DNA from 3 places in the Vallitalea sediminicola genome. Region 1 is predicted to be linked to each of the others. Evidence: predicted binding sites of a transcription regulator. Region 1 holds the regulator's gene; each other region holds the start of a gene.
What was found. The regulator Rex, encoded in region 1, represses fermentation and respiration genes when NADH is low (regulators of the CRP and FNR family bind a similar motif). The targets are predictions, from matches to a motif close to ATTGTTAANTANTTAACAAT.

Region 1 (5,324 bases):
TAAGACTTGATTTCATTACATAAGGTATGTTACCTATTAGATCATTTGCAATAAGACCATATTCTCCCTTATCATCTTTAGCCCTGTCACCAGCTTTGCTATGGATATAAACACCTAATATTGCCGCATCTGAAACATTTATTCCTTGCCCTAATAACGATACAACAATACCTGTTAAAACGTCTCCAGAACCAGCTGTAGCCATTCCAGAATTACCATAGATATTAATATTGATCATACCATTAGGTGAAGAAATTATTGTTCTAGCACTTTTTAAGATGCATGTAATTTTATACTCTTTACTAAATTCTTGTGCAACTTTTATTGTATTGTTTGTTATTTCATCTATATCATAATTGGTAAGTCTAGACATCTCACCTAGATGAGGAGTAATTATTACCTCACAATTTCGTTTGTTTAATATATCTACATCTTTTGATAATGCATTAATTCCATCAGCATCTATAACTACCGTTTTACCAAAATTACTAATTACTATTTCAAGCATCTCTCTCGTTATATTATCATTACCTAATCCAGGTCCTATGGCAATGGTATCAGCCCATTTAAGCATTTCTAACAACTTACCCTTATCTTCCCTAGACAATTTGTCATTATCTCTATTATAGGTATCAATAACTGCCTCTGGTACTTTTGTTGTTATAACATTAGAGACTGATTCTTCAATAAATGATTTAACTAATCCTGCTCCAGTACGATAAGCCGCTAAAGAAGTCATGACTGCTGCCCCTATCATGTTCCTAGTACCTGCAATTATTAATACTTTACCATACGTTCCTTTATGAGACATTTTAACTCTATTAGGCATAAAGTATTTTGCTAGATTATCATCCATTATTGAAGTACCCGAATTAATTCTATCTACTGATATATTTGGAATTCCGATATCCCCTACAACCAAATCTCCTACATAGTTAGCTCCTGGATATAAAAGCAAGCCAACCTTAGGCAGGCAAAATGTGACTGTCTTATCTGCACACACAGAAGTTCCTAAAATCTGGCCATTATCAGCATTCACTCCAGAAGGTATATCAACCGCAACTTTATAGGCATTAGTAGAATTCATCATATTAATAACTTCTAGGTACTGTCCAGTTATTTCTCTACATAACCCAGTTCCAAAAATAGCATCATATATTACATCACAATCATTAATAAGTTTTTTAATCTCAGACCTCTGTTTTTCGGTCTTATATTCGTAGATATCAATATCAAGTTTTCTAGCGATATCATAATTTATTTTGGCATCACCTTTGATTTTACTAGAATCACCTATTATGATTATAGTCGCTTTTATATTATTACAGCTTAATATTCTACCTATTGCAAATCCGTCTCCACCATTATTTCCTATTCCACAACAAATAACAACATGTCTACTTCCTTTAAGTATCTGTATGGTTTCACTTACAACAGACATTGCTGCGTTCTCCATTAGAACAATACCAGGGATACCAATTTCTTCAATTGTATATCTATCAATTTCTTTCATTTCATAACTCTTGACAACTTTCAACTTAAGCATCTCCTTTTAATTAAGTTACTCCCCTATGGCTATAGCTATTACATTATCTTTTGAATGTGATATGGATACATGTATCATAGAAATATCAAGTTGTCGTGCTAAATCTTTAGCACCATTATATAAAATTACATAAGGTTTACCCTTATCATCACGTAAGACTTCAATATCTATAGGAGCAAAATGTACAAAACCTGTACCAAGAACCTTAGAAACTGATTCCTTAACAGCAAAATTGCCTGCTATTGTTTCACCTCTATAATTTTTAGCTGCAAATAATTTATTTTCATCGGATGTAAAAAATTTTTCTAGGAATCTTTTATTGTGAATAGCCTTTTCTATTCTATCAACTTCAACAATATCATTACCTATTCCTTTTATCATTTACTTCCTCCTAGATATTTTTTATCATATAATTCAATGACTTCATATCCTACTAAATCATGCATATAAGAATATATCTTATCATATTTTTCTTTTGCCTCAGTCTGTCTAACAGCTTTTTCTTTCAACTCTATCCTGACTTTTTCAATCCATTCATGTAATTCGTCTAATTCATTTTTTGTATTATACATTCTCATATAACAATCTTGCATGGTATATTCTAATAATTCTTTATTGATGGTTTCAATTTCTTTAGGTACGTTTTCCATTCTAGATTCCATCTTATCTAGCTTAACCTTAATGTCATTGATGTATTTCTTGCTTTTTTCCATTTCGCCTATGGCTTTATCATCTTCATCTTCAATGGCTTCTTTCATATTATCAACTATATCCACCATCATTTTCTTTTTAAGTAACGTATATTCTTTCAGATCATTTGTAAGTTGTCCTTGTTCGCCAATTAGTTTATTAAGCTTTTTTTCAAGATCAGCTATTTTTTTTGGTTTATTATTGCTTTTAAAAAGTTCATGCCATCTATTATCCAATGTTAGGATATGTACTTTTTTTTCTATATTAATTGGCTTTTCAATCTTTTGTTTTGCAAAAAACATATATTCACGTCCTCATTATTTATATATACCTAGTCATATAATAAAATTTTTTCTATATTAATTATATCGTAACAAAATATAATATTCTATAGCACAATATAATTAAAAGGTACCCAAATACATGAGTACCTAATAACCTCTACGAATAGTTATTCATTCTTAAGGAACATAAATTACAGACGCTTAATTATATTCTCCTTTGATATTATATGAGAGAGTCATCAAACTGTCTAACAAATGTACATTTTCTACAATAACATTTTCATTAGATAATTTTAGGTCAATAGGAGCAAAATTCCATATTCCTTTTATCCCATAACTAACTAAATCATTAGCAACTTTTGGTGCTTTCTGTTTTGGTAATGTTAAAATTGCTAAATCAATGCTATTTTGTTTTATGAAATCTCCCATTTCATCTAAATCTTTGATTTCAATACCTCTTACAGTTATACCAACGAGCCTCGGGTTAACATCAAAAAGCCCTTTAACTTCGAAACCTCTTTTATCAAAATTAGTATAATTAGCAAGGGCTTGACCTAAGTTCCCTGCTCCAACAATAATTGTATTATATTTATTCTCTAGACCAAGTATTTTACCTATAGCGTTATATAAATATTCAACATTATAGCCGTAACCTTGTTGACCAAACCCTCCAAAATTATTTAAATCTTGTCTGATTTGTGAAGCTGTTACACCCATTCTGTTACTTAATTCTTTAGAGGAAATCCTTACAACATCGTTTTCCAATAAGTCTCCTAAGTATCTGTAGTATTTTGGTAATCTTTTAATTACCGCCGTTGATATTTTCTTTTGTATCATATAATCAATCCCCAATCCTGATACTATTTTGGAACTTTTATACAAATAATTATATATGGTTGTTAAATCTATGTCAAATAATCAAATGCGGATAAACCCTTATTCTTTATGTATTATCACAGTAAAAATCATTAACACAAATCCTATATTTAGTAAATATAGTTAAAAACAATTAAATGTTTTTTGTATTCAATCTATATTTTATAAATTATATCACAAAACCCTGATATTTTACAGCTTTTTCTAGAAAATTGTACTTATAAAAAATTTTAATATCCTAAAATTCATACATATTTATTGTAATAAAAGAACAAAAGAGGCTGCGCCTCATTTCGTATAACGAATTTGTACTTTAAAAAGTCTTATCAGCGCATATAAAAACATTTCTATCCATATATTTTAAAAATAGAATTCAGTTCTACTATTATTATCTATAAAAGTTCTTTCCCTAGATATCTATTAATAGCATCTTTAGTTTTTTTTGTATAGTTTGCATCAGTATATAATATTCTTTGTATAGTTCTTTGAGATAAATTAGATTCTTTGGCTAGATCCTTAATGGTTATTTTATTTTCAACCATATAATTCCCTAACTCTTTTCTCTTTATCTCATCCTTTTTATATTGTCTATTATAGAAATAAGTTGTATTTACTTTTGAACTAATCTGTCCTAATTTCCTTTTGCGTTGATAATCAAGGCATTTTTCACATTGTTTAACACCTCTAATAAGTGATTCTTGTGATAAAGATTTACCACATCTTATACATTGTTTTCTCTCTACACGAGCTTTTCTCAATTTTTTCATATAACCTGCATTACGACTCAAGTCATCATCCCCTTTAGAAAAGTTCTTTTATCATATATATGTTGTCCTAAAGAAATTTATTCTTATGTATGAACAAAAGAGGTTAAACCTCGTTTAATAATCACATAATTATTAATATACTAACCAAAAACCTCTGATTTTAAACCCTTTAACTTTTCAAAACTAGTGATTAATGGTATCATAGTATGGTAATTTTAATATTAATAGGAGGCAACTATGATTTTATCATGTAAAAATATATGCAAAGCATTTGTAACGAATACAGTACTCGATAATATAAATTTTTGGTTAGAAAAAGGTGATAAAGCAGCTATTGTAGGTATTAACGGTGCTGGAAAATCAACACTATTTAAGATTATCACCAATGAATTAGAAGCAGATTCTGGACAAGTTATAGTTAATAGTTTAACCAAACTTGGATATCTATCACAAAATAGTACTCTATCTTCTGAGAAGACTATTTATGATGAAATGCTGCTAACCTGTAAAGAAATAATCCAAATGGAAAATACCCTAAGAGATTATGAAGTCAAAATGTCTGAATTAGATGATGGTAGCGAAGCTCTAAATGCACTTATGAAATCATATTCTGATCTTCAACATACTTTCGAAATCAATAATGGATACGGCTACAAAAGTAATATAAAAGGTGTGTTAAAAGGTCTTGGCTTTTGTGAAGAAGACTTCTCCTCTAATATATCAATCCTTTCTGGAGGACAGAAAACAAGAGTAGCCCTAGCAAAAATACTTCTAGAAAAGCCAGATATATTACTGTTAGATGAACCTACTAACCATTTAGACATTAACGCATGTGAATGGTTAGAGGGTTTTTTATGTAATTATCAAGGTACTGTTATAATTATTTCACATGACCGTTATTTTCTTGATAAAATAGTGAATAAAGTTATTGAAATAGATAACACTCATTCTCATATATATAACGGTAATTATAGCTTTTATATAAAGCACAAGGCCATTAATCAAGATATTAGCGTCAAACATTATATAGAGCAACAAAAAGAAGTAAAAAGGCAAGAAGAGGTAATTCGTGAACTTAGATCTCATGGTAGGGATAAGCTAATCAAAAGAGCTCAAAGTCGTGAAAAACAACTAGATAAAATTAATATGATTGATAAACCT
Region 2 (5,324 bases), on a different contig from region 1:
TCCTCTAATACCTCCAACGAAATCTATTCTCTTATCAATTCTAGGATCACCTATATCAAGAATAGGCTGTAATAAATAATTATATAGAATTGAAACATCAAGACTAAGTACAGGATCATCAATTAATTTTAATTCTTCTTTTGCTGTCAGTTTGTACCACTTACCATCTACAAACATACCAAACTGTAATTTATTAGCAGGTTTGTAAGGCTTGTTTCCAATCTCCTCCACAACAAATTTTTTCTTAATTTCATTAATTAATTCACTAACACTATAATTATTAAGGTCTTTTACTACTCTGTTGTAATCCATAATATGTAACTGGTCATCTGGAAAAATAACCGATAGGAAATAGTTGAATTCTTCATTACCAGTATAATCAGTATTAGCCGTTCGTCTCTTTAAAGCCACCTTAGCAGCTGAAGCCGCTCTATGGTGTCCATCAGCTATATAGAGACTATCAACGTCTTTAAAATGCATTACAAATTGCTCTATATGTCTATCATCTTCTACTACCCATACTCTATGACCAATTTTATCATCAGATACGAAATCATATATAGGCGAATTAGTATCAACAAAATCATCAATCAGAGAGTTAATCTTATCCTTGGCTCTATATGTCAAGAAAATAGGTCCAGTATTAGCATCCAAGTAGTCTACATGATTTATTCTGTCTTGTTCTTTAGCTTCTCTAGTCAATTCATGCTTTTTAATATCATTATTCAAATAATCATCTACTGAAGTACAAGTAACAATACCTAATTGTTTTCTGCCGTTCATTTCAAGTTCATATAGATATATGTTAGGTTTATTATCTTGTATAAAATAACCTTCATCAACAAATTCATCAAACTTGTCTCTTGCATGTTGATAAACCTTCTTATCATACATATCAATACTTGAATCTAGCTCAACTTCAGCTCTATCAATTCTCAAAAAGGAATGAGGTTTACCTTTAACCTCTTTTACTGCTTCTTCTCTATTGTAAACATCATAGGGCAGAGCAGCTATATTATCCGCATACTTAGTAGCAGGTCTTACACCACGAAATGGTCTAATTATTGCCATTGATTTCACTCCTAATTAGGAACGATTAAGACTAGTTCCTACTTTTATCTTTACTATTTTATTACTCTTACTTTAACGATACCTTCAATTTGCTTAAGTTCAGTAACTATTTCATCAGTAATCTTGCTTTCTACATCTATTAACGTATAAGCCCAATCTTTTTTACTCTTATTAATCATATCAATGATATTTATGTTTTTAGAAGCTAAAGCAGTTGTTATATTACTAACCATATATGGTATATTCTTATGATTGACTGCGATTCTTCCAGTTGCATTGCTTACACCCATATTACATTCTGGATAGTTGACTGAATTAGTTATATTACCATTTTCTATATAATCTTTTATTTCATTTACTGCCATAACAGCGCAATTGACTTCTGATTCTGGAGTTGATGCTCCTAGATGAGGAATACATACTACATTCTTCATATTAAGAACCTTATCATATGGAAAATCAGTTATATATCTTGCAACTTTACCAGATTCTAATGCTTTCTCTAGGTCACCATCATCACATAAACCCGCTCTGGAGAAGTTCAATAATCTAACTCCATCTTTCATAAGGTTTATCTTCTCTTCATTAATCATACCTTTTGTAGCATCCATTAATGGAACATGTATAGTGATATAATCTGATTTCATGAATAATTCATCAAGGCTATCAGATTTTTGGATATTATGATTTAATTCCCATGCAGATTCAACTGATATGAATGGGTCATATCCTAATACTTCCATTCCTAGACGTTTGGCAGCATTAGCAACTAAAACACCTATAGCACCTAATCCTATAACTCCTAGAGTTTTACCTTGCACTTCTGGTCCTACAAAATTAGATTTACCAGCTTCCACAAGCTTAGGTACATCTTCACCTTTGCCCTTTAAAGTCTTAGCCCAGTCTATTGCTCCTACAATATCTCTTGAAGCTAATAAAATACCCGCCATAACTAATTCTTTAACTGCATTAGCGTTAGCACCAGGTGTGTTAAAAACAGCTATACCCTTCTCTGAACATTTATCTATAGGAATATTGTTAACACCTGCACCTGCACGACCTATTGCTTCTAAGCTACTAGGTAATTCCATATCATGCATTTTGTAACTTCTAAGTAATATACCATCAGCGTCTACATCTTCTACAATTTCAAACTTATCATTAAATAAGTTAAGACCTTCCTCAGCTATCTTGTTAAGTGTCTTAATCTTATACATTATTATCAGTCCTTCCTTATGTATTATTTCAACATACATAGATTAATCTATAAGTTCAATATATTTTCCTTGTTAAACTCATCTACATATTTTTTTCTTCAAACTCTTTCATGAATCCAACTAGTTTCTTAACACCTTCTAAAGGCATCGCATTGTATATACTAGCTCTCATACCACCAACAGTTCTATGTCCTTTTAGGTTAACCATACCAATACTTGCAGCTTCTTTGATAAATTTAGCATTAAGTTCATCTGTAGGTAGTACAAAAGGAATATTCATTAATGAACGATCTTTTTTATCAACTGTCCCTTTGAATAATTTACTATTATCAAGATAATCATAGATCATTTTTGCTTTCTCTTCATTTCTTTTTTGGATAGCACCTATTCCGCCTAATTCTTTTATCCATTCAAAAACCATACCAGCTACATAAATACTGTAAGTAGGAGGTGTATTGAACATTGAACCTTTATCTGAATGTATTTTATACTTAAGCATTGTAGGCGTCATATCCAGAGGGTCACCTACTAAATCTTCTCTAATGATAACAACTGTCACACCAGCTGGTCCCATGTTTTTTTGTGCACCAGCATAGATAACACCGTATTTACTAACATCTACTTCTTCGGATAATATATTAGATGACATATCAGCTACAATAGGCACATCCCCTACATCTGGTAATTCATTGAATTTAGTTCCGTAGATAGTATTATTTGAAGTCATGTGAAAATAATCTGCATCTTTTGTAAAAGATTCTTTATTAAGTTCTGGAATATATGTATAAGTCTTGTCCTCTGATGAAGCTACTACGTTAACTTCTCCATATTTTTCAGCTTCTTCTATAGCTTTTTTTGCCCATGCTCCTGTATTAACATAATCTGCTTTTTTGGAACCAGTTAATAAGTTAAGAGGAATCATAGCAAATTGTGTAGATGCTCCACCTTGTAAGAATAACACCTTATAATTATCAGGAATATTCATTATCTCTCTAAGTGTCTTTTCTGCTGTGTCAATAATATCTTGGTAAGCAGCTGATCTATGACTCATTTCCATAACTGACATACCAGTATTATTATAGTTAACCATATCTTTTGATGCTTTCTCAAGTACTTCTAAAGGTAACATAGATGGTCCTGCTGAAAAATTGTAAACTCTGTTCATTTTAATCACTCCAAATCGAAATTTTATATGTAACATATTTAACTATTCATATTTTGTCTTTGCAAGACGAACATCATTGTCTGTCTTCGAACAAAATATTCAAACTATTTAATGTATAATTAAGTAATTATGTTTAATCCTTTTATTATTGATTTTAGTGTTTGTTAAAAAAATGATAAACTTATATGAGCTTAACATCTTATATAGTTTAATATGTTAATGTACTAAATATAATATATTATAAAAAGCTTAACTAGTCAAGAACAAAAGTTAGTTCCTAATGCCCTAAAAAATTGTATATTTACTTTTTACACCTTATAAATATACCACATTTCGGACCATTTGTTAAATATTTATCAGTTCTAATTTTAAAAATGAAAAACTTTTCTAAGCTAAACAGTAACGTACTGTCCATATTAGAAAAGTTTAATCTTTAATCCATCAACAATACTACTCTAGAAATAAAATCATATAGTATTCATCAGCATAAGTTCCATCACTGTATTTCAGTGCATTTTTCTTAGTTCCATAATTTTCAAAACCAAAATTTTTGTACATTGAAATAGCCCTACTATTTTGAGTAACAACTTCTAGTTCCAGTTGTTCAACACCTTTTTCTTTACACCATTTAATACATTCATTCATCATTATTTTACCAATACCTTTGTTCCAATATTTCTTTTTAACAGAAATACCCATAGCAGCTCTATGAAGATATCTTTTTTTGTTTGAAATTATCCCAACTGAACAATTGGCTATAATCATACCATCTATTTCCCCAATGAACAATAAGCTATTATCATCTTTCATCGTGTTCTTAATAAATTCTCTTTCTTGTTCTAATGTGAAATTAAATTCACCAGGTTCACGTGCTAAGAATTTGGTTTCACCATCAACTGTCTCTAGTAAATCCATTAACCCTTGCGCGTCACCTTCTTCTGCAATACGTATAATGAGCTTCTGACCATCTTTTAAAACATTCTGATTTTTATAAGGTTTCATAAAATACTCCTTATCCCTTTATTATAACACCGCTCTGAAAGGTAAAAAGCTAGAAGCTTAGGTATTTTGCATGATGCTATATTATATTTATATTATTCAACTATTACATCTTCAATTGGTTTTCCTGGAGCTACCATTGGAAATACTTTATCATCTTTGTCAATAACACAATTGATAATTACAGGTTTAGTCTCTTCAATAGCTTTTTTGAAAACATCTTCTACTTGGTCTTTATTAGTTATATTGAATCCAACAGCTCCCATTGACTCAGCTAATTTTACATAGTCAAGATCTTGATTAAGAGTTGTGAATGAATATCTCTCATCGTAGAACATGGTTTGCCATTGTCTAACCATACCTAGAACTCCATTATTAATAACTAGAACTATAATTTTAATATTATGTCTAACCGCTGTTAATAATTCATTGAAGTTCATTCTGAAGCTTCCATCACCAGCTATGTTAACAACTACTTTATCTGGATTACCAACCTTAGCACCAATACATGCACCAAATCCATAACCCATAGTTCCAAGACCACCTGATGTCAAGAATTTCCTTGGTTCTTTGAATTTGTAATATTGTCCAGCCCACATCTGATGCTGACCTACTTCTGTAGTGATGATTGCTTCACCTTGTGTCATCTCATCTAATTTTTCAATAGCGTATTGAGCACTTACACAATCTGTAGGATATTTCAAAGGATATTTTTCTTTTAAGTATTTTATTTCGCTTAACCAATCTGTATGGTTTTGAACTTCTAACCTATCATTTAATTGATGTAGAACTTTTTTAATATCACCTATTACAGAATGATAAGTCAATATATTCTTGTTGACTTCTGCTGGATCTACATCTATTTGAAGAAC
Region 3 (5,324 bases), on a different contig from region 1:
AATACATTTTAGGTAATAAAAAAGCATAAGATAAAACCATTATTATAATTTTTAATTGGGAGGACAAAAATGAAAATAAAAAGTGAAGCTGATTTTACTGTGTACGAAGCTACAAGTATGATTGTTGGACACAGTATCGGTACGGGTATTATAGCAGTACCTTTTCTAGCAACGAAAAATAGTCTGAGAGACGTTGTTGTGATGGTAATATTAGCATATTTTATTAATGTTGTTTTACATTTGATTATTGCTGAGTTGTCATATAATAATGGTGGTGTTCAGCTTGTTAAAAGTTTTGAAGGTGAATTGTTTAAGGGGAAAGGTAAAAAAATATTTAGTTGGATTATGTTTACAGTTTATGGATTAGCAATTGTAGTTGGAGTTAGCGGTAATATCAACGGGGGAGCTCAAATAATTTGCAATTGGCTGAATATATCATTTTCTATGGCTCAGGTGATATATTATCTTTTAGCTGGTATAGTTGTTTTTATGGGAATGAAGGCTGTGGGTATTGCTCAAAAATATACTGTTTCTGTTTTGATAGTAATAGTAATAACTATAAGTATTGGAACTTTTATGAAACCAATAAATACTGTTCAAGCATCCAAAATACAAATCAATAATCTGTTGGGATTATATAGCATGGTGGTTTTTGCAACTTCTGCAAATCAAGCTGTTATCCAATCGGTGAAAGGATTAAAAGGTGATGTTAAAAAAATTAGAACTTCAATTTTCTTAGGTTTTGCTATATCATCAATATTTGTGTTGATTGTGACAACAACTGTACTGTTAGGGGTAAAAGGTTCACTGGATAAAGAACTTGCATATCTTCAATTAGGTGAGAATATTGGACGTTGGGCAGCTATACTCGCAGGATTATTTTCATTGTTTGCTCTTTTAACCACATTTTGGTCAAACACACTAAGTCTTCGTGATGTTGTCCATGAACAGATTGGAATAAATAATAAGGTATGTTGGTTACTTGCTACAATACCATCATTACTATTTGCCATATTTGGTGTAAATAGTTTCATCATATTGACAAGAATAATGTCAGGAGTAGTTGTTCTGGTTGCAGTCATGTTGGTATTTACATATAACAAATCAAGGAAAAAAGCTGGTGCTAGTCCAATCTGTGGCAGATTCGGAACAATGGCATTCCAAGTTATCATGGTAGTATCTACTATAATCTGTGCAGTTGGTGCCATGATGCCATTAACTTAACCATATAAGATCAATATATAATAGGAGGGATTAAGGTATGTATGATAATCCTATGTTCTACAAAGATGTAGACAATCATTTTGCAATCAATATAGGTAATAAACCATATAAGATATTACAATTAACTGATTTGCACTTCGGATTTGGTGTATTATCTAGAAAACAAGATGAATTAGGTATGGATGCTGTTACAAAATTAGTTAAACAAACAAAACCTTCTTTAATTATTTTAACAGGAGACAGTATTTTTCCTTTTATATTTAAATCTGGTACTAGAAATAATATAAAGCAGGCTAAAAAATTAGTTGAATTTATGGATTCATTTCAGATTCCTTATGCTTTTTTATTTGGCAATCATGATATTGAAATGGGGTCAAAAGGGGATAAAAATCAAATCTCAGATATTATAATAGAGGGGAAATATAGTATTTTTGCTAAGGGTGAAAAAGACCTTACTGGAGAAGGCAATTATATAATAAAATTAGTTGACAATGAAAAGTTACTAATGGCTCTTGTAATCTTAGATTCCAATATGTACAGGGATGGATGGTTCTACAGTGGATTTGACTGTATTCATGAAGATCAAACAGCATGGTGTATGAAAGAACTATCCGTATTAAGAAAACAAAATGATGATTTAAAAGCTTTAGCATTTTTCCATATGCCATTGCCAGAATTCAAGGAAGCTTATGAGAAGATGAAACTGGGAGATACAAGTGTTGATTATCATTTTGGGAGTATTGGAGAAAGCAATGACTATTTTGGAATATCTAAGTATCAACCTGATTTTTTTGAAAAGGCAGTTCGAAATGGTATAATCAAAGGGATGTTCTGTGGTCATGACCATTTAAATACCCTTTCCCTAACTTATAAAGGTGTCATGATGACATATGGGATGTCAATTGACTTTTTGGCATATAAAAATATTAAAAAAAGTTATACTCAAAGGGGCGGAACTCTAATAACAATAAATAATGATGGTTCATTTGAAGTTGCGCCAGTTCCACTTACAACGGTAGTTTCTAACTTTGTTAGAGGGCAAAATAAATAAGTTGAATATCAATGATTAAATTAAAGGTACCTGATTATGGGGTGCCTTTTATCATTTTAAAGACTACCACAACTTTAACACAATCTTCACGTAATTTTGTGGTAGAATTAGAAGGGTTATTGAATGTATGATGATTATAATAGTAGAAATTCTATGAGGTGAATTCTATAGATAAAAATGTATTATAATAACAACTAAAATATGAAAGGAAAGGTTACTATGAAGAAAAAAATTCAAAAATATAGATTGAGTGTTCAAATTTTATGTTTTGTTTTAACAATAACTTCATTATTAATTAACTTTGAAGTGGTTATGCTAGTATTTTTAGGTTTGACCCTCTTATCTGGAGTATTCTACTGTGGTTGGATTTGTCCTTTTGGATTCATACAGGATATATTCAGTAAGGTAGGAAGTCTATTAGGTATCAAGAAAAAGAAAATGCCAAGGACAATACATAAGATTTTGAAATTTACTAGATACATAATACTTGGACTTGTGTTAGTAGTAGCAACGGATTTAATATTTAATATTATGGCGTTTGATCCTAGGGCAAATTTTTTAAGATTATTATCATTTCATATGATTAACATTGGTTCAATTGCAGTAATATGCTTCTTTTTAATAGTTGGTCTATTTTTTGAAAGACCATTTTGTAATTACTTCTGTTATCAAGGAGCCAGGTATGGTCTGTTTAGTATATTTAGACCTTTTACAATCAAGAGGAACGAATCTCTATGTGTAGGTTGTAAGAAGTGCGATAATATATGTCCCATGAATATTGAAATATCAAAATGTGGGAATTTGCGATCGCCTCAATGTATCAATTGTTTCCAGTGTATTACAAGTTGTCCTGTAGACGGTGCCCTAAGTTATGGCAAAATGGATTTTGCAAAAAAAGGAAAAAACAAATATATTGGAATTATCACCACAATAGTATCCATATTGATTTTAGCATTTATTGCGTATAATGTCTTTATTGTACCTGAATCTCACGAGGTCAAAAATAATCAACATACAGAAACTGAAAAGTTACCTTCTCAGTGGGATGAGACAAAAGTTATTACAGAAGAAAATACTAAAAACATAGGAGATGCTGTAGGTATAGCAGATGGTATCTACGTAGGCGAAGGTGAAGGGTTTAGAGATACAATAGTGGTTCAAATAACAGTAAAGAGTGAACAGATTATATCGGTGGAAGTTACAGAACAAAATGATGATAGGAAGTGGTTTGATAGAGCATATAATGCTATACCAGATAAAATTATTGAAAACCAAAGCACTGAGGTTGATGCTGTGAGTGGGGCATCATATTCATCACAGGGGATTATAGATGGTGTTAAAGATGCTTTGAATAACGCCAAATAATGAATGAATGCTATTGAAAAAGATAGATTAGAGAAAAAATCAAATAATAACCAAATATTTGTGAAAAATTATGTGACTTATGCAGAAAATAATGCGGAAAAAACATAATTATTGACGACAAAATATGTAAATGTTATAATTTTAACAAAGGCCATACGTTCTATAATGGTATAACCACAGAGACGCATGACATTTTATAGCCTGCGTTTACTATTTAATAATAAACGTAGAGTATGATATAAGGGGAAGCGTTAAAATGTTTACATTTAATTTTGAAAGCGGTGCGTCCGTAATTTCTGTTTGGCTTGTCTGGATAGTAGTTTTTGCTGTATTATTTGCTTTGAACGAAGTAACAAGGAGATCTATTGTAGCGGGGTTTATTGGTTTTGTCATTTTGCCTATTGTACTTTCTGTTCTTTGGTTTACGGTATTAAAAGATACTACTTATACGGATTGGTTTCATCTTGTTAAGGTATATTCTTCTACTGCGGGTTGTATTGGTTTTTGGTGTATCAGGCATTTACATGGAAAAAACAAAAGGACCGATAAACAATGGCACCTTTACAATAATCCTATTGCACTTTGTTTTCCACCACTTATTCTTGCAATCAATATCTGTGAAGCGGTAGTACGTGATATCGAAATAGGTGCTAATTATGTTATCGGAGGTTTTCTTGCGGATGAGTCAATGTATGTAGTTGGGGGAGCATGGAATTATATGAATGCGGCAGCTGGTATTATTAATATAATTACTATTACTGGATGGTTTGGAATCTGCATTCGTAAAACAACCAAAAAAGATAAAAGCCAAGATATGTTATGGCCGGATATGATGTGGTTCTGGATTGTAGCTTATGATATCTGGAATTTTGCTTATACATATAACTGCTTACCGGGTCATGCATGGTATTGTGGTTTTGCTTTACTATTAGCTCCTACTGTATGTGCATTTACTATTGGTAAAGGTGCTTGGTTACAGCATAGAGCACAAACATTAGCTTTATGGTGTATGTTCGCGCAGACTTTCCCTGCATTTATTGATAAGGGTAGATTTGCTGTCTCATCAACATATAATACTACAGCGTTAACCATTTGGAGTTTGGCGGCATTAGTAGCTAATGCTTCTGTACTTGTTTTTATGATTTATAAGATTGTGAAAACCAAAAGGAATCCATATGCTGGAGAACTATATGTTGATATGAAGGGGTATAAAGTAGTGAAAGCACTTGCTAAAAATTAACAAAGCCATAAATTATAGGTAGAGACATAGTCAATAGAAATAAAAGCACTTTTAGTATTTAATATATTAAAAGTGCTTTTATAATTCTAATTATTAGTATATTGCTATTGACATCTATAATCTATAGATTTACAATATAATTAATAATGAATATCATTATCAAATAAGCATAACTATGTAACAGAAAGGGGTATAAAAATGTTAGATACTAAAAAAATATACGATTTACTAGGTGAGGATTCACAGATTCTTGATTTTAAAAATCCTAAAATAAAGAAGGAACAAATAGCAATACCTAATTGTAATACCATTGATGATATTTTTGCACAATCAGATAGAAATAATAGGGTTTTAGTGAACTTAAATAGATTATATAGTACTGGAAGATTAGGTGAGAGTGGTTATATATCTATATTGCCTGTTGATCAAGGAGTTGAACATTCT

Region 2: serC (3-phosphoserine/phosphohydroxythreonine transaminase) is a predicted target of Rex. The motif match lies at 3,614-3,633, and genes of this name have one in related genera.
Region 3: ACX6CF_RS03535 (DUF5692 family protein) is a predicted target of Rex. The motif match lies at 3,770-3,789, and genes of this name have one in related genera.

Annotation. Positions count from the first base shown of each region.
Region 1 is NZ_BTPT01000014.1:32,832-38,155, reverse strand. It holds gene ACX6CF_RS06305 (NAD(P)H-hydrate dehydratase) at 1-1,537, opposite strand, end outside; gene acpS (holo-ACP synthase) at 1,562-1,927, opposite strand; gene ACX6CF_RS06295 (hypothetical protein) at 1,924-2,538, opposite strand; gene ACX6CF_RS06290 (redox-sensing transcriptional repressor Rex) at 2,722-3,357, opposite strand; gene ACX6CF_RS06285 (hypothetical protein) at 3,789-4,184, opposite strand; gene ACX6CF_RS06280 (ABC-F family ATP-binding cassette domain-containing protein) at 4,401-5,324, shown strand, end outside.
Region 2 is NZ_BTPT01000013.1:3,761-9,084, reverse strand. It holds gene ACX6CF_RS05495 (DUF1015 domain-containing protein) at 1-1,071, opposite strand, end outside; gene ACX6CF_RS05490 (phosphoglycerate dehydrogenase) at 1,125-2,288, opposite strand; gene serC (3-phosphoserine/phosphohydroxythreonine transaminase) at 2,371-3,453, opposite strand; gene ACX6CF_RS05480 (N-acetyltransferase family protein) at 3,904-4,455, opposite strand; gene ilvB (biosynthetic-type acetolactate synthase large subunit) at 4,548-5,324, opposite strand, start outside.
Region 3 is NZ_BTPT01000008.1:75,981-81,304, forward strand. It holds gene ACX6CF_RS03520 (SLC5/6 family protein) at 70-1,224, shown strand; gene ACX6CF_RS03525 (metallophosphoesterase) at 1,262-2,275, shown strand; gene ACX6CF_RS03530 (FMN-binding protein) at 2,495-3,640, shown strand; gene ACX6CF_RS03535 (DUF5692 family protein) at 3,897-4,880, shown strand; gene ACX6CF_RS03540 (class I fructose-bisphosphate aldolase) at 5,079-5,324, shown strand, end outside.